Regions from separate parts of the Paraburkholderia sp. 22098 genome, predicted to be linked through region 2. Evidence: predicted binding sites of a transcription regulator. Region 2 holds the regulator's gene; the other holds the start of a gene.
The links. The regulator HrcA, encoded in region 2, represses chaperone genes, less so after heat shock. The targets are predictions, from matches to a motif close to TTAGCACTCNNNNNNNNNGAGTGCTAA.

Region 1: rpoH (RNA polymerase sigma factor RpoH) is a predicted target of HrcA. The motif match lies at 9,697-9,723, and genes of this name have one in related genera.

Annotation. Positions count from the first base shown of each region.
Region 1 is NZ_JBQEPV010000001.1:129,600-144,277, reverse strand. It holds gene ACTJLB_RS00640 (bifunctional helix-turn-helix transcriptional regulator/GNAT family N-acetyltransferase) at 1-563, opposite strand, end outside; gene ACTJLB_RS00635 (GntR family transcriptional regulator) at 933-1,667, shown strand; gene nagA (N-acetylglucosamine-6-phosphate deacetylase) at 1,780-2,883, shown strand; gene ACTJLB_RS00625 (SIS domain-containing protein) at 2,876-3,883, shown strand; gene ptsP (phosphoenolpyruvate--protein phosphotransferase) at 3,922-6,486, shown strand; gene nagE (N-acetylglucosamine-specific PTS transporter subunit IIBC) at 6,559-8,358, shown strand; gene rpoH (RNA polymerase sigma factor RpoH) at 8,700-9,635, opposite strand; gene ACTJLB_RS00605 (acyloxyacyl hydrolase) at 9,995-10,558, shown strand; gene ACTJLB_RS00600 (nuclear transport factor 2 family protein) at 10,602-10,985, shown strand; gene ybiB (DNA-binding protein YbiB) at 10,989-11,963, opposite strand; gene ACTJLB_RS00590 (fumarylacetoacetate hydrolase family protein) at 12,190-12,888, shown strand; gene maiA (maleylacetoacetate isomerase) at 12,914-13,558, shown strand; gene ftsY (signal recognition particle-docking protein FtsY) at 13,652-14,678, opposite strand, start outside.
Region 2 is NZ_JBQEPV010000019.1:56,493-71,170, reverse strand. It holds gene recN (DNA repair protein RecN) at 85-1,755, opposite strand; gene ACTJLB_RS29135 (NAD kinase) at 1,822-2,724, opposite strand; gene hrcA (heat-inducible transcriptional repressor HrcA) at 3,055-4,074, shown strand; gene hemH (ferrochelatase) at 4,242-5,312, shown strand; gene ACTJLB_RS29120 (RNA-binding S4 domain-containing protein) at 5,321-5,734, shown strand; gene ACTJLB_RS29115 (hypothetical protein) at 5,706-5,867, opposite strand; gene grpE (nucleotide exchange factor GrpE) at 6,247-6,831, shown strand; gene ACTJLB_RS29105 (thioredoxin family protein) at 6,921-7,361, shown strand; gene dnaK (molecular chaperone DnaK) at 7,514-9,472, shown strand; gene dnaJ (molecular chaperone DnaJ) at 9,742-10,884, shown strand; gene pabB (aminodeoxychorismate synthase component I) at 10,910-12,799, shown strand; gene panB (3-methyl-2-oxobutanoate hydroxymethyltransferase) at 12,847-13,662, opposite strand; gene ACTJLB_RS29080 (deoxynucleoside kinase) at 13,696-14,376, opposite strand; gene folK (2-amino-4-hydroxy-6-hydroxymethyldihydropteridine diphosphokinase) at 14,373-14,678, opposite strand, start outside.

The sequences.
Region 1 (14,678 bases), on a different contig from region 2:
GCAAGCAGCCCTTCGAACGATCCGTCCCAACCATATTGCGCCGCGAACCATTGCGCTTGTCGATGCACGAGCCAGCCGCATTCGCCGGGGCGCGGCGCGCGCAGTTCGATGGCGCCCTGCTGCGGCTTGTCGCCGAGCAGTCGTTCGATAAGGTTCATCGCGGCAATCAACTGCTCCTGTGAGCCCGCGCCGAGTCCGCCGAGCAGGTCCAGTACTTCCTCAACAGCTGCCGAGTCGAGCGGTGCATAGGCTGCGTGGCCGTGGGCCGTCAGTTCGATTAGCGACTGGCGCGCGTCCGTCTCGGACGGCCGTCGCGTAATCAGATTGCGACGCTCGAAACTGGTCAGCAAGCGGCTCAGATAACCGCTGTCGAGTCCAAGCGCGCGGCCGAGCGCCGACGCCGTCTGCGCGCGTCCGCGCGACAGTTCGTGCAGCACGCGCACCTCCGTCAGCGAGAACGTGCTGCGAGCCAGGCGCTCGTGCAGAGCGCCGATAAGCCGCGTGTAGAAGCGATTGAAATGGCGGACTGCCTGGGCCCGTCGCAGCGTCTCGGAATCGGTCAAATGCTGATCTCCCGTTCTTTTTATGGATTCGCATACCACTATATTGGAACGCGCCTTCCTTAACAAAATCATGCATTTGGCATAAGCCGCGCGGGGTTCGAAAACGGACGAACGTGCACTCTTTCAGACCACGCGAACTGGTTCGTAATTGGGCCTGCTACACGCTGAATTCGTCTCGAATACGGGTAAATCCTGGGCTCTCCGAACCTGCATGCGGACCATGTTCATCGGCCGCTCTGGCTTGATGGACAAGGCTTTGCGCCCGGTCATACCGACATAGAACCAGTTCGTTGACTGGTATTATGTTGGTTATATAATGGGCTCTCCTTTTTTGCAGGTCGATCCTTCCGCCACTGCCGCCGGAGCGCCATGGAAACTCGCTGGTCCGCACTCATGCCTGACGCTCGCAACGTCACGCCGCTGTATTTGCAGCTCGCGCGCAATCTGGCGACCGCGATCCATTGCGGGGTGTGGTCGGCAGGTGAAGCGTTGCCTTCGGAGCGGACGCTCTCGGACGCAATCGGCGTGTCGCGCATTACCGCGCGCAAGGCAATCGAACTGCTGGTCGAGCAAGGGCTTATCCGGCGCGCCCGGGGCGCGGGCAGCTTCATCACACCACGCGTCGAAGATCCGCTGTCGCGGCTCACCGGCTTCACCAAGAAGATGCAGCAGCGTGGCTTCCGTCCGGACTCGGTTTGGCTCGAGCGCGATATCCGCGCTGCCAATCGGGAAGAGCTGGTGCGCCTCGGTTTGTCGCCCGGCGCGGCAGTGGCGAGCCTGCGCCGGCTGCGCCGCGCGGACGGCATCGTGATGGCGGTCGAGCACTCGGCGCTTCCGGTCGCGATCGTTCCCGATCCGCAGGCAATCGGCGTTTCGCTTTACAGCTATCTGGAGCAACGCGGCGCAGCGGTTGTGCGCGCGTTGCAGCACTTTCGCGCGGTCAACGCTTCGAGCGAGATCGCTTCCCTCATGGATATCGAACCGCGCTCGGCGCTGCTGGTCATTACCCGTATCGGGTATAGCGCCGACCAGCGCGCAATCGAATTGACCGACACCTATTGCCGCGACGACTACTACGACTTCGTCGCTGAATTGCGGACCTGAGCGCCGCATCCAGGTGGGGCACACGGCCGCGTAAGCCGCGCGCCCGCGCCCCGCACCGCGCGCTCAGGCGCGATTGAGCCACACCCCGTATCACGCCTTGCAAGAGAGACTCATGCTGACCGGAAACATACTCACCACCGACGGGTGGATTCACGGCACGCTCGAATTCGAAAACGGCCGCATCACGGCGGTTACCGGCGAGCGCGTCGATCCCGCGACGAACGACGCGCCGTACATCCTGCCTGGCTTTATCGACCTGCACGTGCACGGCGGCGGCGGCGCCGACGTCATGGAAGCCGGCAACGCGATCGAAACCATCACACGCACCCATGCGCGCTACGGCACGACGAGTCTGCTGGCTACCACCATGACCGCGCCGCGCGACGAACTGATGAGCGTGGTCGCCGGTCTCGGCGACGTCGCGCGCGTGCGCACACCAGGCTGCTCGCGGGTGCTCGGCGTGCATCTGGAAGGGCCTTACATCAACCCTGGCAAGCTGGGCGCGCAGCCCGATGCGGCCGTCTCCGCCGTGATGGACGAAGTGCTCAAGTATCTGTCCATCGCGCCGATCCGCGTAGTCACGCTGGCGCCTGAAATTGCCGGCCATATGGACATCATCTCGGAGATGGCGGCGCGCGGCGTGCGCGTGCAGCTCGGCCATTCGCTCGGCACTTACGACGACGCCGTTGCCGCGCTCAAACATGGCGCGTGCGGCTTTACGCATCTCTTCAATGCGATGTCGCCGCTGCATCACCGCAATCCTGGCCTCGTCGGCGCGGCGCTCGCGCATGCTGAATTCGCCGAAATCATTCCCGACCTGCTGCACGTGCATCCGGGCGCGATCCGCGCCGCACTGCGCGCGATTCCGCGTCTGTACGTGGTCACGGACAGCACGTCGGCGACCGGCATGCCCGACGGCGAGTACCGCCTGGGCAGCCAACACGTAACGAAGTGTCTCGGCGGCGTGCGTCTCGCCGACGGCACGCTCGCCGGCAGCACCCTGACCATGGATCAGGCGCTGCGCAATCTGGCGTCGATCGGTCTGCCGATCGCCGATGTATCAAACCGTTTGTCGCGCTACGCCGCCGACTACCTCGGCATCGAAGACCGCGGCCGCATCGCGCGCGGTGCATGGGCCGACGTCGTCGTGTTCGATCGTGAACTGGCGTTGAGCGCGACATACGTCGAAGGAGAAGCAATTGTCGAATATGCTTAAAGAGGCGTTGGCGTCCGCAGAAACGGTCGCCGCGCAACTCACGGACACCTCGCGCGTCGAGGCCCTGGCCGCCCGGCTCGCGCAGCAACCCCGCCATGTCGCGTTGACGGTCGCGCGCGGCAGTTCCGACCATGCGGCGAGTTACTTCGCAAGCCTGACGATGAGCCGCCTCGGCGTGCCGGTCGCGTCGCTGCCCATGTCGGTCGCGACGCTCCAACAGGCGCCGCTACAGGTTCGCGATCAGCTTGCACTGGCGTTCTCGCAGTCGGGCAAAAGTCCTGACCTGGTCGGCACGATGCAGGCGTTGCGCGAGGCGGGCGCGTTGACCGTTGCCGCAGTCAACGCACCGGCTTCACCGCTCGCCGACGCGTGCGAGTGGCATCTGCCGCTCGTCGCCGGTCCTGAACTGAGCGTTGCCGCCACCAAGAGCTACATCGCGATGCTCTCGATTTCCGCGCAACTGGTTGCGCATTGGCAGCGCGATCCGGACTTGCTGGCTGCGTTGAACACGCTGCCCGACGCATTGCAGACCGCCGGCAAGCTCGACTGGTCGAAAGCCGTCGACGAACTGCGCGGCATCGAACGCATGATCGTGATCGGCCGCGGTCTCGGCCTTGCCATCGCGCAGGAAGCCGCGTTGAAGCTGAAGGAAACCTCCGGCATTCAGGCAGAAGCGTTTTCTAGCGCGGAAGTGCGGCACGGTCCGATGGAACTGATTGACCGCGACTATCCGTTGCTGGTGTTCGCACCGCGTGGGCCGGAGCAGGCTGGTCTGCTGCAACTCGCGCGCGACATGCAGGCTCGCGGTGCTCGCGTTTTGCTTGCCGCTCCGTCCGATGTACCCGAAGCGACGCTGCCGCTCGCTACCACCGCTCACGCGGCGCTCGATCCGATCGCCGCCATTCTGTCCTTTTACGTGATGGCCGCGGGCCTTGCGGCCGCGCGCGGGCGCAATCCCGATGCGCCGCGCCATCTCAACAAAATCACCGAAACTCACTGACGAGAAATCAGATGCGACGTGTCGAGGAGTCCCGTTTAATGAGCCATTCTGAAGGCCATATTGTTTTGCTGGCGCCGATGACCGGTCCGGTCGTGCCGCTCGCGAACGTGCCCGACCCGGTGTTTTCGGGCGGCATGTTCGGCGACGGGATCGGCGTCGATCCGCTCGAGGGCCGACTCGTCGCGCCGTGCGAGGGAACCGTCACCCACCTTGCACGCACCGGCCACGCTGTGACGCTGGCCACGGCGGAGGGCGCCGAGATTCTGCTGCATATCGGTATCGACACTGTCGAGCTGAACGGCAAAGGCTTCGCGCCAATGATCGAGCAGGGCGCACACGTGCATGCCGGCGACGTGCTGATCGAGTTCGATCAGGATCAGATCGCCTTGCATGCGCCGAGCCTTGTTTCTGTCATCGCTATAGCCAACTCCGACGCGTTCGAGATCGTCGAGCGCGCGCAGGGCGGCATGCTGAAGGCGGGTGAAACGCCGCTGTTGTTGCTGCGTCCTCGCGACGGTGCGGCGGCCGACGCGTCTCGTCAGTTGAGCGCAACGAGCGTGACTGAAGAAGCGCGCGCGCAAGTCACACTGGTTCACGCGGGCGGCCTTCATGCACGGCCGGCAGCGCGTGCGCGTGAAGCGGCGCGGGGTTTCGATGCGCGTGTCGAGGTGCGTTACGAGGGGCGCAAGGCGGCAATCGAAAGCGTGGTTGGACTGCTGGGACTCGGCGCGGGTCAAGGCGCGACGGTGGAGCTACTCGGTGTGGGTCCGCAAGCCCGCGCCGCTGTAGACGCGATCGCTGACGAACTGACGCGCGAGGCGCACGGCGAAGTCGAAGAGAAGCCTGCGCGGCAGAGTTCGCCCGCGCCGCAAACCGTGACACCGGCGGCGGGCGAGACTCTCGCGCCGAACACGCTCGCCGGTGTCTGCGCGTCGCCGGGCGTGGCGATTGGCAAGCTGGTGCGCTGGGACGACGCGGACATCGATCCGCCTGAACAGGCAAGCGGCACGTCGGCTGCGGAAAGCCGTCTGCTCGACAAGGCGATTGCGACCGTCGACGCCGACCTCGGCACGACGGTGCGCGACGCGTCGCAACGCGGCGCGGTCGGTGAGGCGGGCATTTTCGCGGTGCATCGCGTGTTGCTTGAAGACCCCACGCTGCTCGACGCCGCGCGCGATCTGATCAGTCTCGGCAAGAGTGCGGGCTTTGCGTGGCGCGAAGCGATTCGCGCACAGATAGCTATCCTTACTAATATCGAAGACGCGTTGCTCGCCGAACGTGCCGCCGATCTGCGCGACATCGAGAAACGCGTGCTGCGTGCGCTCGGCTATACGAATGCCGCCGCGCGCACGCTCCCGGACGAAGCAGTGCTCGCCGCGGAAGAGTTCACGCCATCCGATTTGTCCGCACTGGATCGCTCGCGTGTCACGGCTCTCGTGATGGCGCGCGGCGGTGCGACGTCGCATGCGGCGATTCTCGCGCGGCAAGCGGGCATTCCCGCGCTGGTCGCTATGGGCGATGCGCTGTATGCGATTCCCGACGGCACGCAGGTCGTGGTGAACGCGACCACCGGTCGGCTGGAATTTGCCCCCACGGAGCTGGATGTCGAACGCGCGCGGCTCGAACGCAGCCGCCTTGCGGGTGTGCGCGAAGCGAATCGCCGTACGTCGCAGGAAGCTGCGGTCACGGCCGATGGCCGCGCGATCGAAGTCGCCGCGAACATCGCGACGCTCGACGACGCGAGAACCGCCGTGGAAAACGGCGCGGACTCGGTCGGCCTGCTGCGTACCGAACTGCTGTTCATTCACCGTGCAGCCGCGCCGACCACGGACGAGCATCGGCAGAGCTATCAAGGCATTGTCGACGCATTGAGCGGCCGCACCGCGATCATCCGCACGCTCGACGTCGGCGCGGACAAGGAAGTCGATTACCTCACGCTGCCGCCGGAGCCGAACCCCGCGCTCGGCTTGCGCGGTATTCGCCTCGCGCAGGTGCGCCCCGATCTGCTCGACGATCAGCTGCGCGGTCTGCTCTCTGTAAAGCCGTTTGGCGCCGTGCGCATTTTGTTGCCCATGGTGACCGATGTCGGCGAGCTGATTCGCATCCGCAAACGAATCGACGAATTTGCTCGCGAGCTGGGCCGCACAGAGCCGATTGAAGTCGGCGTGATGATCGAGGTGCCGTCGGCGGCGCTGCTGGCCGATCAACTGTCGCAACACGCGGACTTCCTGTCGATCGGCACGAACGACCTGACGCAATACACGCTTGCCATGGACCGCTGTCAGGCCGATCTCGCCGCACAGGCCGACGGTCTGCATCCGGCTGTGCTGCGGCTGATCGCCGCGACCGTGCAAGGCGCGAGCAAGCATGGCAAATGGGTCGGCGTATGCGGTGCGCTAGCGGGCGATCCGCTTGCGATGCCGCTGCTTGTCGGCCTCGGCGTAACCGAGCTTTCGGTGGACCCGGTTTCGGTGCCGGGCATCAAGGCGCGGGTGCGCAACCTCGATTATCAACTGTGCCGTCAACGCGCCCAGGATGCGCTGGCGCTCGAATCGGCGCAGGCGGTAAGAGCAGTAAGCCGCGAAACGTGGCCGTTGGACTGAACCCCGCACGGTTCGCAACGCTACATAACTCAACGACGTTCGTCGACAACGAGACAAGGATTGGAGGTATCAATGGATGGGAATCCGTTTTTGAAGATTCAGCGCCTGGGACGCGCGCTGATGCTGCCTATCGCGGTGCTGCCGGTTGCCGGCCTGCTGCTGCGCCTCGGCCAGCCCGATGTGTTCAACATCAAGATGATCGCCGACGCCGGCGGCGCGATCTTCGACAACCTGCCGCTGCTGTTTGCAATCGGCGTGGCGGTCGGCTTCGCGAAGGACAACAACGGCGTCGCCGGTCTCGCGGGCGCGATCGGTTATCTGATCGAAGTCGCGGTGATGAAGGACATCAACGACAAGCTCAATATGGGCGTGTTGTCGGGGATCGTGGCGGGTGTCGTGGCCGGCTTGCTGTACAACCGCTACAAGGACATCAAGCTGCCGGACTACCTGGCGTTCTTCGGAGGGAAACGCTTCGTGCCGATTGTCACGGGCGTGGTCTGTCTCGCGCTCGGCATTCTGTTCGGCTATGTATGGCAACCGGTGCAGAGCGTGATCGATACAGCCGGCCATTGGCTGACCACGGCGGGCGCGCTCGGCGCATTCGTGTTCGGCGTGCTGAACCGGCTGCTGCTCGTGACGGGTTTGCATCACATCCTGAATTCGCTGACGTGGTTCGTGTTCGGCACCTTCACGCCGCCGGGCGGCGCCGCCGTGACGGGCGACCTGCATCGCTTCTTCGCCGGCGATCCGACTGCCGGAACGTTCATGACGGGCTTTTTCCCGGTCATGATGTTCGGCTTGCCGGCCGCATGTCTCGCCATGTTCCATGAAGCGCCGAAAGAGCGCCGCGCGATCGTGGGCGGTCTGCTGTTTTCGATGGCGCTTACGTCGTTTCTGACGGGCGTCACGGAGCCGATCGAGTTCAGCTTCATGTTTCTCGCGCCGGTGCTGTACGTGATCCATGCGCTGTTGACGGGTCTTGCCCTCGCGATCTGTTCGGCGCTCGGTATTCACCTCGGCTTCACGTTCTCCGCGGGCGCGATCGACTACGTGCTGAACTACGGTCTTTCGACCAAGGGCTGGCTGGCCATTCCGGTCGGCATCGTGTATGCGGTGGTGTACTACGGCCTGTTCCGCTTCTTCATCCGCAAGTTCAACATGGCGACGCCGGGCCGTGAACCCGCCGCTGCCGACGAACAAGTCGATTCGTTCGCGGCCGGCGGTTTCGTTTCGCCCGTGGCAGGCGCTGCCGTCCCGCGCGCGCAGCGTTATATCGCGGCGCTCGGCGGCGCGGCGAATCTCTCGGTGGTGGATGCGTGCACGACGCGTCTGCGTCTGTCCGTGGTCGACTCCGGCAAGGTGTCGGAGAACGAACTGAAGACCATCGGCGCGCGCGGCGTGCTCAAGCGCGGCGCGACGAACGTACAGGTCATTATCGGACCGGAAGCGGACATCATCGCTGATGAAATTCGGACTGCGATGGAGCGGGGCGGCAACGATGCCGGTGTGGTGAAGCCGGCTGCCTCCGCTGCTGCGCCGGCTGCGGTTTCGACTTCGGCTGCACCTTCGGCGACGGTGGGTGGTGCTTCGGCTGCCGCAAATGGTCCGCTCGATCCCGATCCATTGCGCTGGCTCGCGGTGTTTGGCGGCGCCGGCAACGTGAAGTCGCTCGACGCCGTGGCGGCGACGCGTCTGCGTATCGTCGTTCAGGATCCGTCGGCGGTGGATCGTCAGCGTCTCGCGACGCTCGACACAGCGTGGGTTGCGGCGGATACGTTCCATATCGTCGTCGGCGATGCGGCGCGGCGTTACGCGGAAGCACTGGCAACGCGCATGCCGGCCAGCGGCGGCGCGGCACCTTTGCCTGCGTGACCGACAGGCGTGGCGGCGAAGCGCTCAAGGCGCTTCATGCCACGCGATGCGGCGATGCGGTTAGCGCGGGTCCACCGAGCGCCCGACCAGCAGCGCAATAAGAAAGCGGCACCTCGATCCGAGGTGCCGCTTTGCGTTTACCGGCGCCATGCCGGACAAACTACTCGTTAGCGTGCGGTACGCCGACCCTTCTCCCGTAGCCGGCGCGCGTGCCCATTTGCCGCAGCCCGGGAACGGCGCATAAAAAAAGCCCCGCCGTCTTGCGAGGCAGGGCTTCGGACTTCAGCGCTTCTTTTCGGGCTAACCGGCTTACACCACGCCGCTCTGTCCGTTGACGAGCGTTACGCGTATTCGGTCAGCGCACCGCGCATCTTCTTCATTGCGCTCGCTTCGATCTGACGAATACGCTCAGCCGATACGCCGAACTCGTCGGCCAGTTCGTGCAGCGTCGAGCCGCCCGAACCGTCGTCTTCCACTTTCAGCCACCGAGCTTCGATGATGCGGCGGCTGCGGGCGTCGAGTGCCTCCAGTGCCGTCGCGATACCGTCGCTTTGCAGCTTGTCGCGTTGACGCGAGGCCAGTACCGCGGTCGGCTCGCTGTGCGAGTCGGCGAGATACGCGATCGGCGCATACGACTCTTCGCCGTCTTCAACCTGGCCTTCCAGCGCGATGTCGCCGCCGGAGAGGCGCGTTTCCATCTCGGCTACTTCTTCGCGCTTGACGTTCAACTCTTTGGCGAGACCTTCGATCTCGTCCGGCGTGAAAGCGCCCAAGCCTTGTTTATGGCTGCGCAGGTTGAAGAACAGCTTGCGCTGCGCCTTCGTTGTGGCGACCTTCACCATGCGCCAGTTGCGCAAGATGTATTCGTGGATCTCGGCCTTGATCCAATGCATGGCGTACGACACGAGACGTACGTTCTGCTCCGGATCGAAGCGCTTCACGGCCTTCATCAGGCCGATGTTGCCTTCCTGGATCAGGTCGGCGTGCGGCAGCCCATAGCCCAGATAGTTGCGCGCGATCGAGACGACCAGCCGCAGGTGCGACAGCACGAGGCGGCGTGCAGCCTCGAGGTTGTCGTGCTCGCGGAATTCTGTGGCGAACTGGCGTTCTTCTGCCGGCGTCAGCATCGGAATCCGATTTACGGCCTGGATGTAGGCGTCGATGTTGCCCAGTTGACCGGGCAGCAGGGAGGAATGCGAGAGCGCCAGCGCACCTGCCGGAGCGGCCTTAGCCGACGACGGGCTCAGAGTACTCGGAAGGGTCAATGCATGGCTCACGTTTAAAACTCCTTTGGAATCAGGCAAAAGCTTGTTCAGGTAACGACTCCAGCGTTGGATGTTAGCACTCTCGATTTCCGAGTGCTAATACTTAGAGCCCATAGGGGCATCCAAGTTCCGTTGTTTCCTATTGAATTTCGACTTTCAATAGCCATCATACTCGCCTTCGGCGGCCAGCGCTGGTGCCGTAGAAATTACCTAACAAACACCATTCACTCTCACTTTCGACCGATTTTTGCGCTTTATGATGTATGTAATTGCGAAAATTTAAGTTTCTTAACAGGATCCACCGCCTTCAGATTGTCTTTAGAATACGCAAACTGTTACAGAATGTTCAACTTGCTGAGCTTGGGTATCAGATGGACAACAAAAAGAATGTCTTCCGTGGTCTGGCTCTAAATGCTACGTGCGCGGCTCTGCTGCTCACTCTTTCCGGCGTTGCCGCCGCCGATCAGTTCGGAGTCCAGGTCACCGGAGCTCTGGGGGATCATCATGTCAAGAAACTGGACCTCGGGCTCGTGTGGGACCCGAATCTCACGTGGTGGCAGATCGGCGACTGGCATTTCGCGCTGATCGGCGAGGCCCATGTTGCCTGGTGGCACACGAACGAAGGCAATGTGCATGAGAACATCGGCGAGATCGGTGTGACGCCTATCATTCGCTTCATTAAAGGATCCGGATCGATCCGGCCTTTCGTCGAAGCGGGCGCGGGTGTGCGCTTGTTGTCGAGCCCGAGAATTTCTTCCACTTTCACACTGTCCACTGCGTTCCAGTTCGCCGATATGGCGGGTGTGGGCATGCAGTTCGGCGCCCATCAGCAGTACCAGGCGGGCTACCGCTTCCAGCATGTTTCGAATGGCGGTATCAAAGAGCCGAATCCTGGTATAAATTTCCACCAGCTATACCTGCAATATAACTTCTGACGACCGTGGCCGCGTCTGGCTCACCGGTGCAAGGGGCTGAGCAATGGCGGCAAAGACAATCGAGGCGATCCGCGGGCTGGAACGCGAACGCTTCCGCGCGATGGTCGACGGCGACGGTCAATCGCTCGACGCGCTGCTCGCAGAGAACGTGAGCTACGTGCACACGAACGGCAAGCGCGAGACGAAGCGGCAGTTCATCGACGGCATTACCGCCGGGCGCCGCCGCTATCGGCAAATTGAAGTGCAGTCGCAAGATGTGCTGCCGGTCGGCCGCGAAACCTGCGTCGTGACCGGTCGCGCGCTGATCGAGATGGAAGCGAATAGCGGCGCACTGCTTTTTCCCATCGCCTACACGGCAATCCACACGCAGGAAGACGGCCAGTGGCGCCTCATTGCATGGCAGGCGACGCGTTGCGCGATTGAGTGAGCTTCAGTGCGCGGGCGTTCTAGCGACGTCGGCAATCAACTCGACTTGCCTCTCTATCGCGCTTGGCACCGGTGCCTCGCCGCGCAGCACTGCGCCGATCCATGCCGCTGTCGTCGCGGCATCGCGCGCTTCGGGCAACTCGACCTCAGGTGCGTCGCGCGACGAGCGTTCATGCGGCACTCGCGTTTCGCAGATCCCGTCGTGCAGCCAGTCCACCTGCACCTGACGCCGGGTGTCGGCGACCGCTTCGCCCTCCGTGCCGCGCGCGAGCAAAGCGCCGCCGGCCGCCGCGTCGGGATGGCTGCTAAATAGCTGCGTGAGGCTGTCCCGATACGGCGGATGCGTGTAGTTCACGAGACGCAGCCCGGCGGGCGCGAACGGCTGCAGAATCTTGACGAGCGTATGCGTCGAATTGCGCACGCCCATGCGCCGGCGCAGCCCGAGCAGACGTGCAAGCTTTGGCGCGAGCACGTCGATCGGCGCAAACGCGAGACGGCGCTCTGCGAGGCCGTCTTCAATGTCGTCGTGCGAGGTCGCGTGCGGTATCCGCAGATGCGTGAAAATTTCGGCGCTCGTCACGCGACCGGGATCGTCGGTGATGCCGTGCACGAGGACCGGCACCCCTTCACGCGCCAGCAACAGCGCAAGCAGCGGCACGAGGTTCGGCTGTTTGCGCGCGCCGTTATAGCTGGGGATCGACACGGGCCGGAACTCGCCGGGACGCAGATGAACCGGCTCGAACGACGCATGGGCGCCCGCCAGCATCGCCGCGAGTTCGTCGGCGGTTTCACCTTTCACACGATAAGCGAGCAGCACCGCGCCCAGTTCCAGTTCACCGACGCGGCCGTCGAGCATAGCGGTGTAGAGCGCGCGCGTATCGTCGGCGGTGAGCGCGCGGGCTCCGTTCGGCCCGCGGCCGATTTCCTTGATGAAGCGGGCACAGGGGAACGGGTTGGCGGTATCGGCGGAGTCTGTCATGAGCGCAATTGACGTGCTGGCGTGCCGCCGTCGGGACGGTACGCCACGGTATTCAAGGGACGTTATCTGGTGTGAGTATCGCATCTATAGCCGTCCGGCGAGGCGCGCGCACTGACGCACCGCTCTCCGGAACCCTTGCCTGACTTGCGCGCGTCGCCTTCTACCGCGCGTTACACTCGCTGTTTTATCGCCGCACTGCGGCTCATATCGAAGAACGGAGAACCGGATGAGTTACGTATTTGCACCGGCGCCGGTGGTCGCAGTGCCGGTTGTCGGGTCCAGCGAGCAGTTCCCTGTGCGTCGCATTTATTGCGTCGGCCGCAATTACGAGGCGCATGCCCGCGAGATGGGTCATGATCCCGACCGCGAGCCGCCGTTTTTCTTCAGCAAGCCGGCAGATGCCGTCCTGTATGTACCGCCGGGCGAAACCGGCGAGTTTCCGTATCCGACGCTATCTAAGAACGTCCACTTCGAAATGGAGCTCGTCGCGGCGATCGGTAAAGGCGGCAAAAATATCTCTGCGGACAGCGCGCTGGATCACGTCTACGGCTACGCGCTCGGTCTCGACATGACGCGCCGCGACCTGCAGGCCGAGGCGAAGAAGCTGGGTCGTCCGTGGGACACCGCGAAAGGTTTCGATCAATCCGCGCCGCTCGGCCCGATTCATCCGGTGTCGAGCGTCGGCCACATCGGGAAGGGCGCGATCTGGCTGTCTGTGAACGGTGAGGAGAAGCAACGCTCGGACGTGTCACAGCTGATCTGGTCGGTGGGCGAAACCATTGCCTACCTTTCGACTTTGTTCGAGTTGCAGCCGGGCGATCTGATTTTCACCGGCACGCCCGAAGGCGTCGGCGCGGTGGTGAAGGGCGATCTGATGAAAGGCGGCGTGGACGGACTGGGCGAATTCAGCGTGCACGTCGTCTGAAGCAGTTTTGGGAGGAGACAACGACATGAAGCTCTACAGCTATTTTCGCAGCTCGGCGTCATATCGGGTGCGGATCGCGCTCAACGTGAAGAACCTGCCGTACGAGTATGTGCCTGTGCATCTCGTGCGAGACGGTGGCGAGCAGCTAAAGCCGGAATATCGCGCGGTCAACGTGGACGGCATCGTGCCCACGTTGATCGACGGCCATGAGGTGATGCCGCAGTCGCTCGCCATCATCGAATATCTGGAGGAAACGCATCCCGAGCCGCCGCTTTTGCCGAAGGCGCCCGCCGACCGTGCATATGTGCGCTCGCTCGCGTTGCAGGTGGCGTGCGAGATTCATCCGCTCAACAATCTGCGTGTGCTGAAGTATCTGAAACACACGCTGCGCGTGGAGAATGACGCGAAAGACGCTTGGTACCGGCACTGGGTGGACACCGGCTTTGCGACGCTGGAGGCTCACCTGGCGAGCGACGGGCGCACCGGCAAGCTTTGTTTCGGCGACGAGCCGACACTCGCGGACGCGTGCCTGATCCCGCAGGTGTTCAACGCGCAGCGCTTCAACGTCGATACGTCGAAATATCCGACCATCCAGCGCATTTACGACCACGCGATGCAAATCGACGCATTCGCGCGCGCCGCGCCCGGCGTGCAGCCAGACGCCGAATGAGCCACACCGCGTTGCCGGTGTAAAAAGGGCACTCCGAAGAGTGCCCTTTTTTGTGACTTGCCGGCGAGGCGCAGATAGTGGCGTGGCTTCCGCTTACCCGCCTAGCAACGCGTCGGAGAACTCTTCAGCGCTGAAAGGCTGCAAGTCCTCCACCTTTTCGCCAACGCCGATGAAGTACACCGGGATGGGTCGCTGCCGCGCGATGGCTGCAAGAATGCCGCCCTTGGCCGTTCCGTCGAGCTTGGTGACGATCAGGCCGGTCAAGCCGAGCGCGTCGTCGAAAGCCTTGACCTGCGCAAGCGCGTTCTGCCCGGTATTGGCGTCGATCACGAGCAACACCTCGTGCGGCGCGCCGTCCTGCGCCTTGCCGATCACGCGCTTGACCTTGCGCAGCTCTTCCATCAGATGCAACTGGGTGGGTAGACGGCCGGCTGTGTCCGCCATCATCACGTCGATCTTGCGCGCCCGCGCGGCGCCGACCGCGTCGAAAATCACGGCCGCCGGATCGCCGCTTTCCTGCGACACCACGGTGACGTTGTTGCGTTGCCCCCAGATTGCCAACTGCTCGCGCGCGGCGGCGCGGAACGTGTCGCCGGCGGCAAGCAGCACCGACTGGTTGAAACTCTGCAGATGCTTGGCGAGTTTGCCGATGCTCGTCGTCTTGCCCGCGCCGTTGACGCCCGCAATCATCATGACGAGCGGCTGCGCGCGTCCGAGCATGAGCGAGCTTTCGAGCGGCTTGAGCAACTCGACGAGTAGCGTGCGCAGCGCCGTCTTGACCTGTTGCGGCTCCGTAAGACGCTCGGTGCGTACCTTCTCGCGCAGCGCTTCAAGCAGGAATTCGGTCGCGTCGACGCCCGCGTCGGACATGAGCAGCGCGGTTTCCAGCTCTTCGTAAAGATCCTCGTCGATTTTGGTGCCGACGAAAATGCCGGTGAGGCTCGAACTGGTCTTCGACAAACCGGTTTTCAGGCGAGTCAGCCACGAGCGTTTCGCGCTCGCATCCTGCAACGGCGGAGGCACGATTTCGACGGTCTCGAGCGTCGATTCCTCGAAATCGGGCTGGGGTTGCGGTTCGGGCGCGGCGGCGGGCGGCGACACGATGCTCGCCGGCACGCTG
Region 2 (14,678 bases):
GCCGGCGCTTTGTCTGGTGCCGCTTCTACGGTAAAGACCTCTGCCCGCGCTGAAGTCCGGGCGTTCGCCGCAGCCTTGGGACGACTAAGCCGCCAGCATTTCCTTCGCGTGCTTGCGAGTGGTCGGCGTGATTTCGAGCCCGCCCAGCATTCGCGCGACTTCTTCCACGCGGCTCGCCTTGTCGAGGGAAACGACGCTGCTTACCGTACCGCCCTTGCCATTGCCGGTCTTCGCGACCTGGAAATGATGATCGCCCCGTGCGGCGACCTGCGGCAAATGCGTCACGCAGAGCACCTGGCGCGCTTCTCCGAGTTGATGCAATAGCCGTCCGACCACTTCGGCGACGCCGCCGCCAATGCCCGTATCCACTTCGTCGAAGATCAGCGTGGGCGTCGGGCTTGCGGCGCTGGCAATCACGGCCAGCGCAAGGCTGATCCGCGCGAGTTCGCCGCCCGATGCGACTTTAGCAAGCGGCCGCAGCGGCACACCTGCATGCCCGGCAACGCGGAATTCGACCTGCTCCAGCCCATGCGCGCCGCCTTCCGGCAGCGGCACGAGCGCTACTTCGAAGCTGCCGCCTTTCATCGACAGTTCCTGCATGCCCGTGGTGACCGCCGCGCCGAGGGCCTTGCCGGCCTTTGCGCGTGCCTTGGACAGCTTTTTAGCTTCCGCGACGAATACCTCACGCGCCTTCGCTTCTGCTGCATGCAGGCTATCGAGGTCGGCGGCAGCGTCAAGCGCGGCAAGCTGCGCACGGCGTGTTTCGTGTTCGTCGGGCAGCGTTTCGGGCTGCAAGCGGAACTTGCGCGCCGCCGAATGCAATGCGTCGAGGCGCTTTTCGACCTGGGCAAGCCGGTCGGGATCGAGTTCGAGCTTTTGTGCGTAGTGGCTCAGCGAGTACGCAGCTTCCTGAAGTTGAATCTCGGCGGGTTCGAGCGCGGCCAGCACGTCGTTCAAGGCCGGATCGATTTCCGCGAGGTCGCGCACCTTCGACACGATCGACGCAAGATGCGTGATCATGGCTTCGTCCGATTCGGATAACGCAGTCAGCGCGCCTTGCACGCCGTCGATCAAATTCGCCGAATGCGACAGCCGCCGATGCTCCGTGTTAACTTCTTCCCATTCGCCCGGCTGGGGCGACAGCTTGTCCAGCTCCGCAAGCTGCCAGGCAAGCCGCTCGCGTTCCAGTTGCAACTCGCGGTCGCGCGTATGCGCATGCTCGACCGCCTGAACCTTCTCGCGCCATGTGCGCCACGCGCGCGTGACGCCCGCGGAAAGTTCGCTCAGGCCCGCGTGGGTATCGAACAGTTCGCGCTGGGCGTCGGGACGCATCAGCAACTGGTGCGCGTGCTGGCCATGAATATCCACCAGCATTTCGCCGACCTCGCGCAGTTGCGCCAGTGTCGCGGCCGTGCCGTTGATGAAAGCGCGCGAGCGCCCATTTGCATCCACTACGCGGCGCAGCATCACCGTGCCGCCGTTCTGGCCGTCGGCTGCCGACGCGCTGAACGCCTGCTCGTCGAGCCACTGATCCACCTGCGCGTGCGTGTCGAATTCCGCGGTGATGTCGGCGCGGCTCTCGCCGGTGCGAACGACGCTCGCGTCGGCGCGCGCGCCGAGCGCGAGTGCCAGCGCGTCGATGAGGATCGACTTGCCGGCGCCGGTCTCGCCGGAAAAAACGGTAAAGCCGCTGTCGAATTCAAGATCGAGCGCGGCGACGATGACGAAGTCGCGTATCGAGAGGTGGCGAAGCATGAAGGTGGTCTGTGAGCCTGATATTCGGGTTTCTCTGGCGGCGCTTGTATCCGGGCATTCCGCCGGTCAGAGCTTGCCGTCTTCTTCGTGCGACGGGTATTCGTTCCAGTGCAGCTTCTTGCGCAGCGTCGCGAAATAGCTGTAGCCGACCGGATGCAGCATGGGCACCGTATGACGCGAGCGGCGCACTTCGATCGCGTCGCCCAGTTCGAGCGATGTGAACGACTGCATGTCGAAATTGACGTTGACCTCGCGCCCCGAAACGATCTGGATACTGACCTTCGAATCGTCCGGCAACACGATGGGCCGGTTTGACAGCGCGTGCGGCGCGATCGGCACGAGTACGATGCCCTGCAGCTGCGGATGAAGAATCGGCCCTTGCGACGACAGCGCATAAGCCGTCGAGCCGGTGGGCGTTGCTACGATCAGGCCGTCCGAGCGCTGGTTGTACATGAAGCGCCCGTCCACCGAAACGTGCAGTTCCGCCATGCCGGAGAAGCCGCTGCGATTGACCACCACGTCGTTGAAGGCAAGCGCGTGATAGATCGGATTGCCCTGGCGCATGATGCGCGCCTCAAGCAGCACGCGCTCCTCGCGTTCGAAGTTGCCCGCCAGCATTTGCGGCACGATCTCGCTCATGTCCGAGATCGGGATGTCGGTAATGAAACCCAGCCGGCCGTGATTGATGCCGATGAGCGGAGTGCGGTAAGGCGCCAGTTGCCGCCCGATGCCCAGCATCGTGCCGTCGCCGCCCAGCACGATCGCCACATCTGCACGCGCGCCGATCTCGGCCGGACGCAGCGCCGGATACTCGGTGACGCCGATTTCCGCGGCGGTGTCGGCTTCGAAAAAGACTTCGAAGCCGCGCTTCGCGATGCAGGAGGCGAGCGCCGTCAGGGGCTCGCGAATGCCCGGGGTGTTGTTGCGCCCGACGAGCGCCACGGTCTTGAACTGGCTGGTTACTTGCATGCCGGCATTACACCATAGGTAAGGCCCGAAAAGAACCGCGCGCGGACCCGGTGGCCCGCCGGCACGCGCAGGCCGCCAGCGCAGTTAGGGATTATCGTTAGAATGGTGAAGCCTTGATGACATGCGCGCCCTGCAAACTGCAACGGCGCGCTGCGGGCGGGGCCGTCGGCAACAGGGCTGGCGGCGCACCGGACCGAACGCGGCACCGGGCGTTGAGACCGGCGCTGAAACCAGCGCAAGACGCAGTCCTGGCGAGCGGCGGTTGATCCGCCGGTGTTGGGCGCCGTTAGCGCTCGCGGTAGTCGCACCATTGAGCTAAAATTTTCCGTCATGCTAGATCCTCGCGCACAAACCCTCCTAAAAACTCTGATCGAGCGCTACATTGCCGAAGGTCAGCCGGTCGGCTCGCGCACGTTGTCGCGCTATTCCGGCCTGGAGCTGAGTCCGGCGACCATCCGCAACGTCATGTCGGACCTCGAGGATCTGGGCCTTGTGATCAGCCCGCATACTTCGGCTGGACGCATTCCCACGCCGCGCGGCTACCGGCTTTTTGTCGACACAATGTTGACTGTCGAGTCGGCCGCAGACGAAGAAGCAGTCACGCGTACCGTCAAGACTACGCTGCAGGCCGGTGAGCCGCAGAAAATCGTCGCCGCGGCGGCGAGCGTGCTCTCGAATCTGTCGCAGTTTGCCGGGGTCGTGCTCACGCCGCGACGCAGCCACGTGTTCAAGCAGATCGAATTCATGCGCCTGTCCGACAAGCGCATTCTGCTGATCATCGTTACGCCCGAAGGCGACGTGCAGAACCGCATGATGGCGACCCAACGCGACTTCACGCCGTCCGAACTGGTCGAAGCGTCCAACTACATCAACGCCCACTTCGCCGGTCTTTCGTTCGACGAAGTGCGCCGCCGCCTGCGCGAAGAGATCGACCAGTTGCGCGGCGACATGACCACGCTCATGCACGCGGCCGTCACCGCGAGCACCGACGAATCGGACACTGGCGAGACCGTGCTCATTTCGGGCGAGCGCAATCTGCTCGAGGTCGCGGATCTTTCCTCGGACATGGCGCGCTTGCGCAAGCTCTTCGATGTGTTCGATCAAAAGACCAGTCTCCTTCAGTTGCTGGATGTGTCGAGTCATGCGGCTGGCGTGCAGATCTTCATAGGCGGCGAGTCGAACCTCGTGCCTATCGAGGAAATGAGCGTCGTTACCGCGCCGTACGAGGTGAATGGCAAGATCGTCGGCACACTTGGCGTGATCGGACCCACGCGAATGGCCTACAACCGCGTGATCCCGATCGTGGACATCACCGCGAGACTGCTCTCGCTGACGCTCAGTCAGCAGTAGCGCGTCGCCGCTGCGGCGTTTCGTCCAGTACATGATGCGCGAGCCGGCGCCGCCTGCCAATTGGCCGAACGGCCAGGGGTCTCCAGGGCGCGCGGCCACGAGGCGCGCCGCTATAATGAATCTCACCTGATTCCACTTCCCGCCTTGAGCGGTTATTCCTGCTGCCTATGCGCTTCGACCTCGAGCGGCCCTCGCAGAACGCCACGTCGCACCGCGTTGCCGTGCTGCTGATCAATCTCGGCACGCCCGACGCGCCAACGCCTCGAGCGGTTCGCCGCTATCTCGCGCAGTTCCTTTCCGATCCTCGCGTGGTAGAAATTCCGGCGCTGCTGTGGCAAATCATTTTGCGGCTTCTGATCCTGCCGTTCCGGGGTCGCGCATCCGCGAAGAAATATGCGGCCGTGTGGATGCCCGAAGGCTCGCCGCTGCGCGTCTACACGGAAAAGCAGGTGGAAGGTTTGCGCCACCTGCTGCAATTGAATGACTACACGGTGCTCGTCGAGTACGCCATGCGCTACGGCACGCCAGGCATTCCCGCCATGCTCAATCAGCTGAAGCTCGCCGGTGCTGAACGGGTGCTGCTGGTGCCGATGTATCCGCAATACTCGTCGTCGACCACGGCGACCGCGTTCGACGACGCGTTCTCCGCCCTGAAGCGCATGCGTAACCAGCCCGAGATCCGCACGGTTCGCCAGTACGCCGATCATCCCGCGTACATTTCAGCGCTTGCTGCGCAGGTGCACCACTACTGGCATCTCCATGGTCGTCCGGATTTCGCGGCCGGCGACAAGCTCGTTCTCAGTTTTCATGGCGTGCCCAAGCGAACACTGGATCTTGGCGATCCGTACCACGAGCAGTGCCAGACGACAGGCGCGCTGCTGATGCAGGCGCTCGGCCTCACGCCGGTGGAGTGCCGGATCACGTTCCAGTCGCGTTTCGGCAAGGCGGAGTGGTTGCAGCCGTATACGGCACCCACGCTGAAGGAGCTCGGGGCAGCAGGCGTGCGGCGTGCTGACGTATTTTGTCCCGGCTTCACCGCTGATTGCCTCGAGACGATCGAAGAGATCGGCATGGAAGTGCGTGACGAGTTCCTGCATGCCGGCGGCAAGGAGTTCCATCGCATTCCTTGCGTGAACGCGTCGCAGGCGTGGATTGCCGCGCTTGGCGAAATCGTCGCGCAGAATCTGCAAGGCTGGCCGGTGCAGGCGGTCCCCGTACCGCATCACACTCCGGCTTGAGCACGCTTATGAACTACCGAATTTCGACGGAACCGGGCGCGAAGCTGCGCATCGACAAGTGGCTTTGGGCGGCACGCTTCTTCAAGACGCGCTCGCTTGCCGCGGACGCGGTCGAGAAGGGACGTGTGCGCATAGGCGGAGCCAACGTGAAGCCGGCCAAGGACGTGCGGGTCGGCGATCTCGTCGAGATCGAAATTGAGCGGTTCGTATGGCAGGTGCAGGTGCAGGTGCTGGGCGTATGCGACGTGCGTGGCCCAGCGAGCGTAGCGCAGACGCTTTACGCGGAGACGGACGAAAGCCGGCAGAAGCGGCAGGCCGAGCACGAGCGCCGCAAGACCTATCGCGAGCCGGCCGAGGCACTACACGGCCGCCCGACCAAGCGCGACCGCCGGACTATCGACAGATTTTCAGGTGGGGATTGAACAGTTGTTCCATGGTCGCGTTCACGCCGCCGTATTCGGTTGTGTGATCGTTGACCGCCCCAGACATACAGATGGTCGTGGTGCCCGCAACGAGTACCAGTGCGACCACCGAGATTGCAAAGGTCAGTTTCACGGTACCCCCTTTTGGGATGGTGCGGAAAAGAAACGAGCTAGCCAGGTGGAAATTGCAAAAAGGCGGAAAGGTTTATGTCAGATTAGGGTTAACGCTGTTTTTCCGCCGCGTAACTGGAGCATAGGTCACTTGCACGCCGCGCTCAATCTGAATCTGATCGCCGCGCACTCATGGTTGTAACCGCGCGTTTCGGCCGGCTGCTGCCGGTTTGAAAATTTCGGCGAAGGCGCTTGAAATGGCGCATTTGCGGCCCCAACTGCCGCTTCGATACGTGGTAGCGCGCCTGGATAACTGTCGCGATTTTGCAACGCACAAATCGCGTTGGTGTCATGCGCCGTTGCTGCCGTTGGCTTTTAATTTTTTAACGACTTTCAGCGACATGGAAAACACGCAAGAGAACCCGACGAGCCAGAATCCCACGCCCGCGGACGAAACCGCGCGCCAGGCCGCCGAGGCGGTCACGCCCGAGCAGGAAGCCGCTGCGAGCGTCGCCACGGACACGCCGGCAACGGGTGCGGAAGCTGCACTGGCCGAAGCGCAGGCGAAGATCGCCGAATTGCAGGAAAGCTTCCTGCGCGCAAAAGCCGAGACGGAAAACGTGCGCCGCCGCGCGCAAGAAGACGTTGCGAAGGCACATAAGTTTGCAATCGAGAGCTTCGCGGAGCATCTGCTGCCGGTGATCGATAGTCTGGAAGCAGCCGTCGCTCACTCGACCGACGACCTGCAGAAAGTGCGCGAAGGTGTCGAACTCACGCTGCGTCAGCTCACAGGCGCGCTGGAGAAGGGCCGCGTCGTCGCGCTGAATCCGGTGGGCGAGAAGTTCGACCCGCACCGCCATCAGGCTATCTCCATGGTGCCGGCCGACCAGGAGCCGAACACGGTTGTCGCCGTGTTGCAAAAGGGCTTTGTGATCGCGGATCGCGTACTGCGCCCGGCGCTCGTCACTGTCGCCGCACCGAAGTAAGGCCGGTTTGCTCCGTATTCCGTTCGGGTTTCGCTGGCGTTCGCTAGACACAGCCGTAGACAACGAGTAGGCACCAAGTAGGCATCGTCATGGCCAAAATTCCCGTCGACGCAACCGCGTTTTCGGCGTTTGACATGCAGGAGCTAAGCGCCGAGTCATTCGACGCTAGTCTCGCCGAAGCGGGTGACCAACTCGCGGTGGTGTTCTTCTGGGGACTCGACTGCTTCAACTGCGAGATCGCCAAGAAGGCCATGCTTGCGCAACCGGACGCGATCCGCGCGCTCGGCCTGCGGTGGTTTCACAGCAATGTCTACGAGCACCGCGAGCTTGGCCGGCGTTTCATGCTTCATGGTGTGCCGACGTGGTTCTTTTTCCACCGCGGCAAACGGCTGGGTAGGGCGACAGGCTGGCACGGCCTCGCGCAGTTCGAGGCGGCGGTTGCCGCGGCGCGCGAGAAGATCCGCCCGGCCAATGCCGCAGGCGGTACGCAAACCGACGGAGCGGATTCGGGCAAAAGTTCGGCCGATTGAAAAAAATTAAAGACCGCATCGCAAAAGAGGTCTTGAAAACGATGCGGACGCACTTATGTTGAGTGCAGGTATGAATTTAGGGCGGATTGCCTTGCCGCCGGACGGCAAACAGGGCGATTCCCGCAGCGATCAAAGTCAGGAGATTAGTAAAAATGGGCAAAATCATCGGTATCGACCTCGGCACGACCAACTCGTGCGTGGCGATCATGGAAGGCAATTCGGTCAAGGTGATCGAGAACTCGGAAGGTGCACGCACCACGCCGTCGATCATCGCCTACATGGAAGACGGCGAGATTCTCGTCGGCGCGCCTGCCAAGCGTCAGTCGGTCACGAACCCGAAGAACACGCTGTACGCGGTTAAGCGCCTGATCGGCCGCCGCTTCGAAGAGAAGGAAGTTCAGAAAGATATCGGCCTGATGCCGTACAAGATCATGAAGGCCGACAACGGCGACGCATGGGTCGAAGTACGCGATCAGAAGCTCGCTCCGCCGCAGATCTCCGCGGAAGTGCTGCGCAAGATGAAGAAGACCGCTGAAGACTACCTCGGCGAGCCGGTCACCGAAGCTGTGATCACGGTTCCCGCGTACTTCAACGACAGCCAGCGTCAGGCAACCAAAGATGCAGGCCGCATCGCCGGTCTGGAAGTCAAGCGCATCATCAACGAACCGACCGCAGCCGCGCTCGCGTTCGGTCTCGACAAGAACGAGAAGGGTGACCGCAAGATCGCCGTGTATGACCTGGGCGGCGGTACGTTCGACGTGTCGATCATCGAAATCGCCGATGTCGACGGTGAAAAGCAGTTCGAAGTGCTGTCCACGAACGGTGATACGTTCCTCGGCGGTGAAGACTTCGACCAGCGCATCATCGACTACATCATCGGCGAGTTCAAGAAAGAGCAGGGCGTCGATCTCTCGAAAGACGTGCTCGCGTTGCAGCGCCTGAAGGAATCGGCTGAAAAGGCAAAGATCGAACTGTCGTCGAGCCAGCAAACCGAAATCAACCTGCCGTACATCACGGCCGACGCGTCGGGTCCGAAGCACTTGAACCTGAAGATCACGCGCGCCAAGCTCGAAGCGCTGGTTGAAGAACTGATCGAACGCACGATCGAACCGTGCCGCGTCGCTATCAAGGACGCAGGCGTGAAGGTCGGCGAAATCGACGACGTGATTCTGGTCGGCGGTATGACCCGCATGCCGAAGGTGCAGGAAAAGGTTAAGGAATTCTTCGGCAAGGACCCGCGCCGCGACGTGAACCCGGACGAAGCCGTGGCCGTTGGCGCCGCGATCCAGGGTCAGGTGTTGTCCGGTGACCGCAAGGACGTTCTGCTGCTCGACGTGACCCCGTTGTCGCTCGGCATTGAAACGCTCGGCGGCGTGATGACGAAGATGATCAACAAGAACACCACGATCCCGACCAAGCATTCGCAGGTCTACTCGACGGCTGACGACAATCAGAGCGCCGTGACGATCAAGGTGTATCAGGGCGAACGCGAAATGGCGGCGGGCAACAAGCTGCTGGGCGAGTTCAACCTTGAAGGCATTCCGCCGGCACCGCGCGGCACGCCGCAGATCGAAGTGAGCTTCGACATCGACGCGAACGGCATTCTGCACGTCGGCGCGAAAGACAAGGCGACCGGCAAGGAAAACCGCATCACGATCAAGGCGAACTCGGGTCTGTCCGAAGCCGAAATCGAGAAGATGGTGAAGGACGCCGAAGCGAACGCGGAAGAAGATCACAAGCTGCGTGAGCTGGCGGACGCCCGCAACCAGGGCGACGCGCTCGTCCACAGCACGAAGAAGGCGCTCACCGAGTACGGCGACAAGCTGGAATCCGGCGAGAAGGAAAAGATCGAAACCGCGCTGAAGGACCTGGAAGACGCACTGAAGAGCGGTTCGACCGACAAGGCTGCACTCGAAGCCAAGATCGAAGCGGTGGCGACTGCCTCGCAGAAGATGGGCGAAAAGATGTACGCCGACATGCAGGCTGCGCAAGGTGCCGAAGCTGCGGCAGCAGGCGCGGCGGGCGCGAGCGCGGGCCCGTCGGCTGGTGGCGCGAGCCAGCAGCAGGACGACGTGGTCGACGCCGACTTCAAGGAAGTCAAGAAAGACTAAAGCCAGGTCGCATTCCGACCGTAAAGCCGCACACGGGTCATGTGTGCGGCCCGGCTGCACGAAGTACTGCGGGCATCTGAACGCGGGAACGTGCAAGAGCGGTTATCACGCCTGGCGAGCCTTTTAGGCTCTCCGGGCACATTTGTTTTATGGAGGCCGTTGTTTTGAACCGCATTCACGCGGCACGAAACACGACCGGACGAGTCGTGAGACTCCAGCATTCAAGAGGAGCCACCGCGCGGCACTCTCGCGAGGGGCGTTGAACCGATATGGCGAAACGGGATTACTACGAGGTTCTGGGCGTCGCAAAGAACGCGAGCGACGACGAAATCAAGAAGGCTTATCGCAAGCTGGCGATGAAGCACCACCCCGACCGCAATCCGGGCAACAAGGATGCGGAAGAGCATTTCAAGGAGGTGAAGGAAGCCTATGAAATGCTCTCGGACTCGCAAAAGCGTGCGGCATATGACCAGTATGGTCACGCGGGCGTCGATCCGAACATGGGCGGCGCCGGTGCGCAAGGCTTCGGCGGCTTTGCCGATGCGTTCGGCGATATTTTCGGCGACATCTTCGGCCAGGCGGCCGGCGGCGCGGCGCGAGGCGGCGGCGGACGTGCAGGCCCGCAGGTGTATCGCGGCGCCGATCTGCGCTACAGCATGGAAATCACGCTGGAACAGGCGGCGCATGGTTACGACACGCAGATTCGCGTGCCGAGCTGGGTCTCGTGCGAAGTCTGTCACGGTTCGGGCGCGAAGCCCGGCACCAAGCCGGAAACCTGCCCGACCTGTAGCGGTTCGGGTGCTGTGAGGATGTCGCAAGGCTTTTTCAGCATCCAGCAAACCTGTCCGAAATGTCACGGCACCGGCACCTATATTCCTGAGCCGTGCGCGCACTGCCACGGCGCGGGCAAGGTAAAGGAAACCAAGACGCTCGAAGTAAAGATCCCGGCAGGTATCGACGACGGCATGCGCATCCGTTCGGCCGGCAACGGCGAACCGGGCATCAACGGCGGGCCGTCAGGCGATCTGTACGTCGAGATTCATATCAAGCAGCATTCGGTATTCGAGCGCGACGGCGACGATTTGCATTGCCAGATGCCGATTCCGTTTACCACGGCGGCGTTGGGCGGCGAAATCGAGGTGCCCACGCTCGCGGGCCGCGCGAGCTTCACGGTGCCCGAAGGCACGCAGTCGGGCAAGACGTTCCGGTTGCGCGGCAAGGGTATCAAGGGCTTGCGTTCGAGCATTGCCGGCGATCTGTACGTGCATGTGCAGGTCGAAACGCCGGTCAAGCTCACGGAACCGCAACGCGATCTGCTCAAGCAGTTCGAAAAAGCTTTGGTGGAAGGCGGCGCGCGGCACAGCCCGCAAAGCAAGAGCTGGTTCGATAGAGTGAAGAGCTTCTTCGATTAACGGCAGTTAGAAGTTGGCGGTACGCATGACGGCAGATGAGCGCGGCGCTGTGTTTGCATTGCTCGATGATTGCGACGCGTCGGCGGCGCGCCGCTCGAGCAGGCTGTACACCGATTTCGCGCATGAGCGGGTATGCGCCGATCCCGCGCAGCTGGAAGCCGTTTGCGAGGCCGCCGAATCGGATGCACGGCGCGGCCTGCACGCTATCGTGCTCGCCGACTACGAGTTCGGTCGGCATCTTCTCGGCGGGGCATCAGATCCGTCGTTCAAAACGCAGCATGGCGACGCCACGCTGCGTTTTTTATTGTTCGAGCGTTGCGAGAAACTCTCACGCGACGAAGCGGACGCGTGGCTCGTAAAACAAGACGGCGACCTCGCAGAGCCGTCTGTGGCGGGCACGGCCAATGTGCGCGAGAGTGTCGAACCCGCGGAGTTCAATGCGGCCATCGGCGCAATTCATGCCGCCCTGCGCGACGGCGAGTCCTATCAGGTTAACTACACATACCGGCTCGGCTTCGACGTATTCGGCCCGCCTATCGCGCTTTATCGGCGGTTGCGGGCGCGTCAACCCGTTCGGTACGGCGCATTGATCGCGATGCCTGGTAACGGGTGGGTGCTGTCGTGTTCCCCGGAGCTTTTCGTCGAGAAGCAGAATGCAACATTGCGCGCGCGCCCGATGAAAGGCACCGCGCCACGTTCAGCCGATCCGTCAGCGGATCGCGGCGCAGCTGAATTCCTCGGCAACGACCCCAAGAATCGCGCCGAAAACGTGATGATCGTCGATCTGCTGAGGAACGATCTGTCGCGCGTCGCTCAGACGGGCTCCGTCAAAGTGCCCGCGCTCTTCTCCGTCGAGCCGTATGCATCAGTTTGGCAGATGACGTCGACGGTTGAAGCCGCTTTGCGGCCCGGCACGTCGTTCGCTGCGATAGTGCGCGCGCTCTTTCCTTGCGGCTCGATCACCGGTGCGCCGAAGCATCGCACGATGCAGTTGATCGACGAACTGGAGAGCACGCCGCGCGGCCTTTACACCGGTGCGATCGGCTGGCTGGACACGCCCACGCCCGAGCCGGCGGCGAATGAAGATAGCGGCGGCGACTTCTGCATGTCCGTCGCGATTCGCACGCTGACCTTGAAGCCGTTAGAGTCCACGGGAGAATTGCGCGGCACGATGGGCATAGGCGCGGGCATCGTGCTCGACAGCGTCGCCGAAGACGAATATGCGGAGTGTCGATTGAAAGCGCGTTTCCTGACCGGTGCGGAACCCGGCTTCGAGCTGTTCGAAACCATGTACGCGACGCGGGAAGAGGGCGTGCGCCATGTGTCGCGCCATCTCGCGAGGCTGTCGGCGAGTGCAGCGACGCTAGGCTTTCAATTCGATGCGGCAAGCATTCGCGCGCAGACCGCGGAGCGATGCGCGTCGTTGCCCGCGGCCACACCGCACCGCATGCGCGTCGCGCTAGGCAAGAGCGGCGCGACGCAAATCACGGCGGCGGTGTTGGTGCCGTTGGCCGATTCGACGGTCAACGTTCTGCTCGCAACGGATCACGATTTTGCATCGACCCAATCCGGCGATCTACTGCTGCGTCATAAGACCACGCACCGAGCACAGTACGATCGCGGCTGGCGCGAAGCCGAGGCAAAAGGCGCTTTCGACACGTTGTTCTTCAACGAACGGGGCGAGTTGACGGAAGGCGGGCGCTCAAACGTATTCGTGAAGCTGGCGGGGCGGTGGTGGACGCCGCCGCTTGCGTCGGGCGTGCTGCCCGGTGTGATGCGAAGCATCCTGCTTGAAGACGACGCTAATCTGCAAGCGGCTGAAAAGGTGCTGACAGAGGCTGACGTACTGAACGCCGAAGCGCTGTTGATCTGCAATGCATTGCGCGGCGCGCTGCCGGCCCGGATCGTCCGCTAGAAACACCGAAGCGCGGCCACGCTAATATCGCCCCCGCGAAAGCACTCTCAAAACGAGTGCTCAGGCCCAGGAAAAGTCCCGTCCTTCACGGCCTGCACATACGCTTCCACCGCAGCAAGAATGCTCGGCTGCCCGACCATGAAATCCTTCACGAAACGCGGCCGTTTACCGGGAAAGATGCCCAGCATGTCGTGCAATACCAGCACCTGACCTGAGCAGTCGAGGCCCGCGCCGATGCCGATGGTTGGAATCCGCAACTGCTTCGTGACTTCGCTCGCGAGCAGCGTCGGAATCGCTTCCATCACGATGAGCTGCGCGCCGGCCGTTTGCATGGCGAGCGAGTCGCGCAGCAACTGGTTCGCGCCTTCCTCGGTCTTGCCCTGCACCTTGAAGCCGCCAAAAGCATGCACCGACTGCGGCGTCAGCCCGACATGCGCACACACCGGAATTGAGCGCTCCACGAGGAAACGGACAGTATCCGTGAGCCATTCACCGCCTTCGAGCTTCACCATCTGCGCGCCCGCGCGCATTAATTCGACGGAGCTTCTATACGCTTCTTCCGGCGTGCCATACGTGCCGAACGGCAGGTCCGCGACGATCAACGCAGACGGTCGTGCGCGCGCCACGCTCGCCGTGTGATAGGCGATGTCGGCGAGCGAAACCGGCAGTGTGGTCGTCTGTCCTTGCAGGACGTTGCCGAGCGAGTCGCCGATCAGCATGACGTCGACACCCGCGCGATCCAGCAGCGCGGCGAAGCTTGCGTCGTAACAGGTGAGCATGGCGATTTTCTCGCCAGCATCGCGCATTGCCTGCAGTTTCGGCACGGTGACGGCGCTGCGGCTCGTCTCCTGCAAATAGGTCATGGTCGATCCGTTGAAGAGAGAGGCGCGCGCCGCTCAGAGCGACGTGCCCTTGACAAAGAATTCCTTGCGTCCGCGCATGGTTTCGATGCGCTCGGCGAGCAGCGCAAGGTCCGCGTCGGAGTCGAGCGGATTCAGATGTTCGGCGTTAACCGTCAGCACCGGCGTGCGGTCGTAGTGATAGAAGAATTCGTTGTAGGCGTCGCAAAGGGCATGCAGATACGCATCGGAAATCTGCAACTCCATCGGCACTGCGCGCTTTTGAATGCGCGAGAAGAGCACTTCGGGACTCGCTTGCAGATACACGACGAAGTCCGGTGACGGCGCGCTCACTTCCAGCCGCGCGGCGAGCGCGCGATACAGATGCCACTCGTCTTCCTGCAGCGTGAGGCGCGCGAAGATGTCGTTCTTTTGCGTCATGAAATCGGCGACGAGCGGCGTGCCCGCCACTTGCGCCGCGTTCACTTCCTGCGCCTGCTGCGCGCGTTGCAACGCGAAGTGCAATTGCGCGGGCAACGCATAACGCGCGGTGTCGCGATAAAAGCGCTCGAGGAAAGGATTGTCCTGCGGCCTCTCGAACAGTTCCTGCATCGACCAGCGTTGCGCAAGACGCCGCGCGAGCGAGGTCTTGCCGACGCCAATAGGTCCTTCGATCGCCAGATAGCCGAATGGAGGCCGCAATTGCGGCGCGGTGACGGTAAGCGGTGTGGAATTCATTCGCAGCGGCCCTTGCCCGCGGCGAGTGCGTTCAGCATCGGGCACTGGCAGGGTCCTTTCACTTTCTCGATGCGCTGATCGCGCACGGCGTCGAGCAGCGCGTCGGCGCGCCCATGTCGCGGAATGATCAGCGCAGCGTCGATTTCGACAAGCGGCACCAGCGCGAAAGCACGCTCGACGAGGCGAGGATGCGGAACGATCAGATCGGCTTCGTCGATCGATTGATCGCCGAAAAGCAGGATGTCGAGATCGAGCGTTCGCGGTGCATTGCGAAAGGGCCGCTCCCGGCCGAACTGATGCTC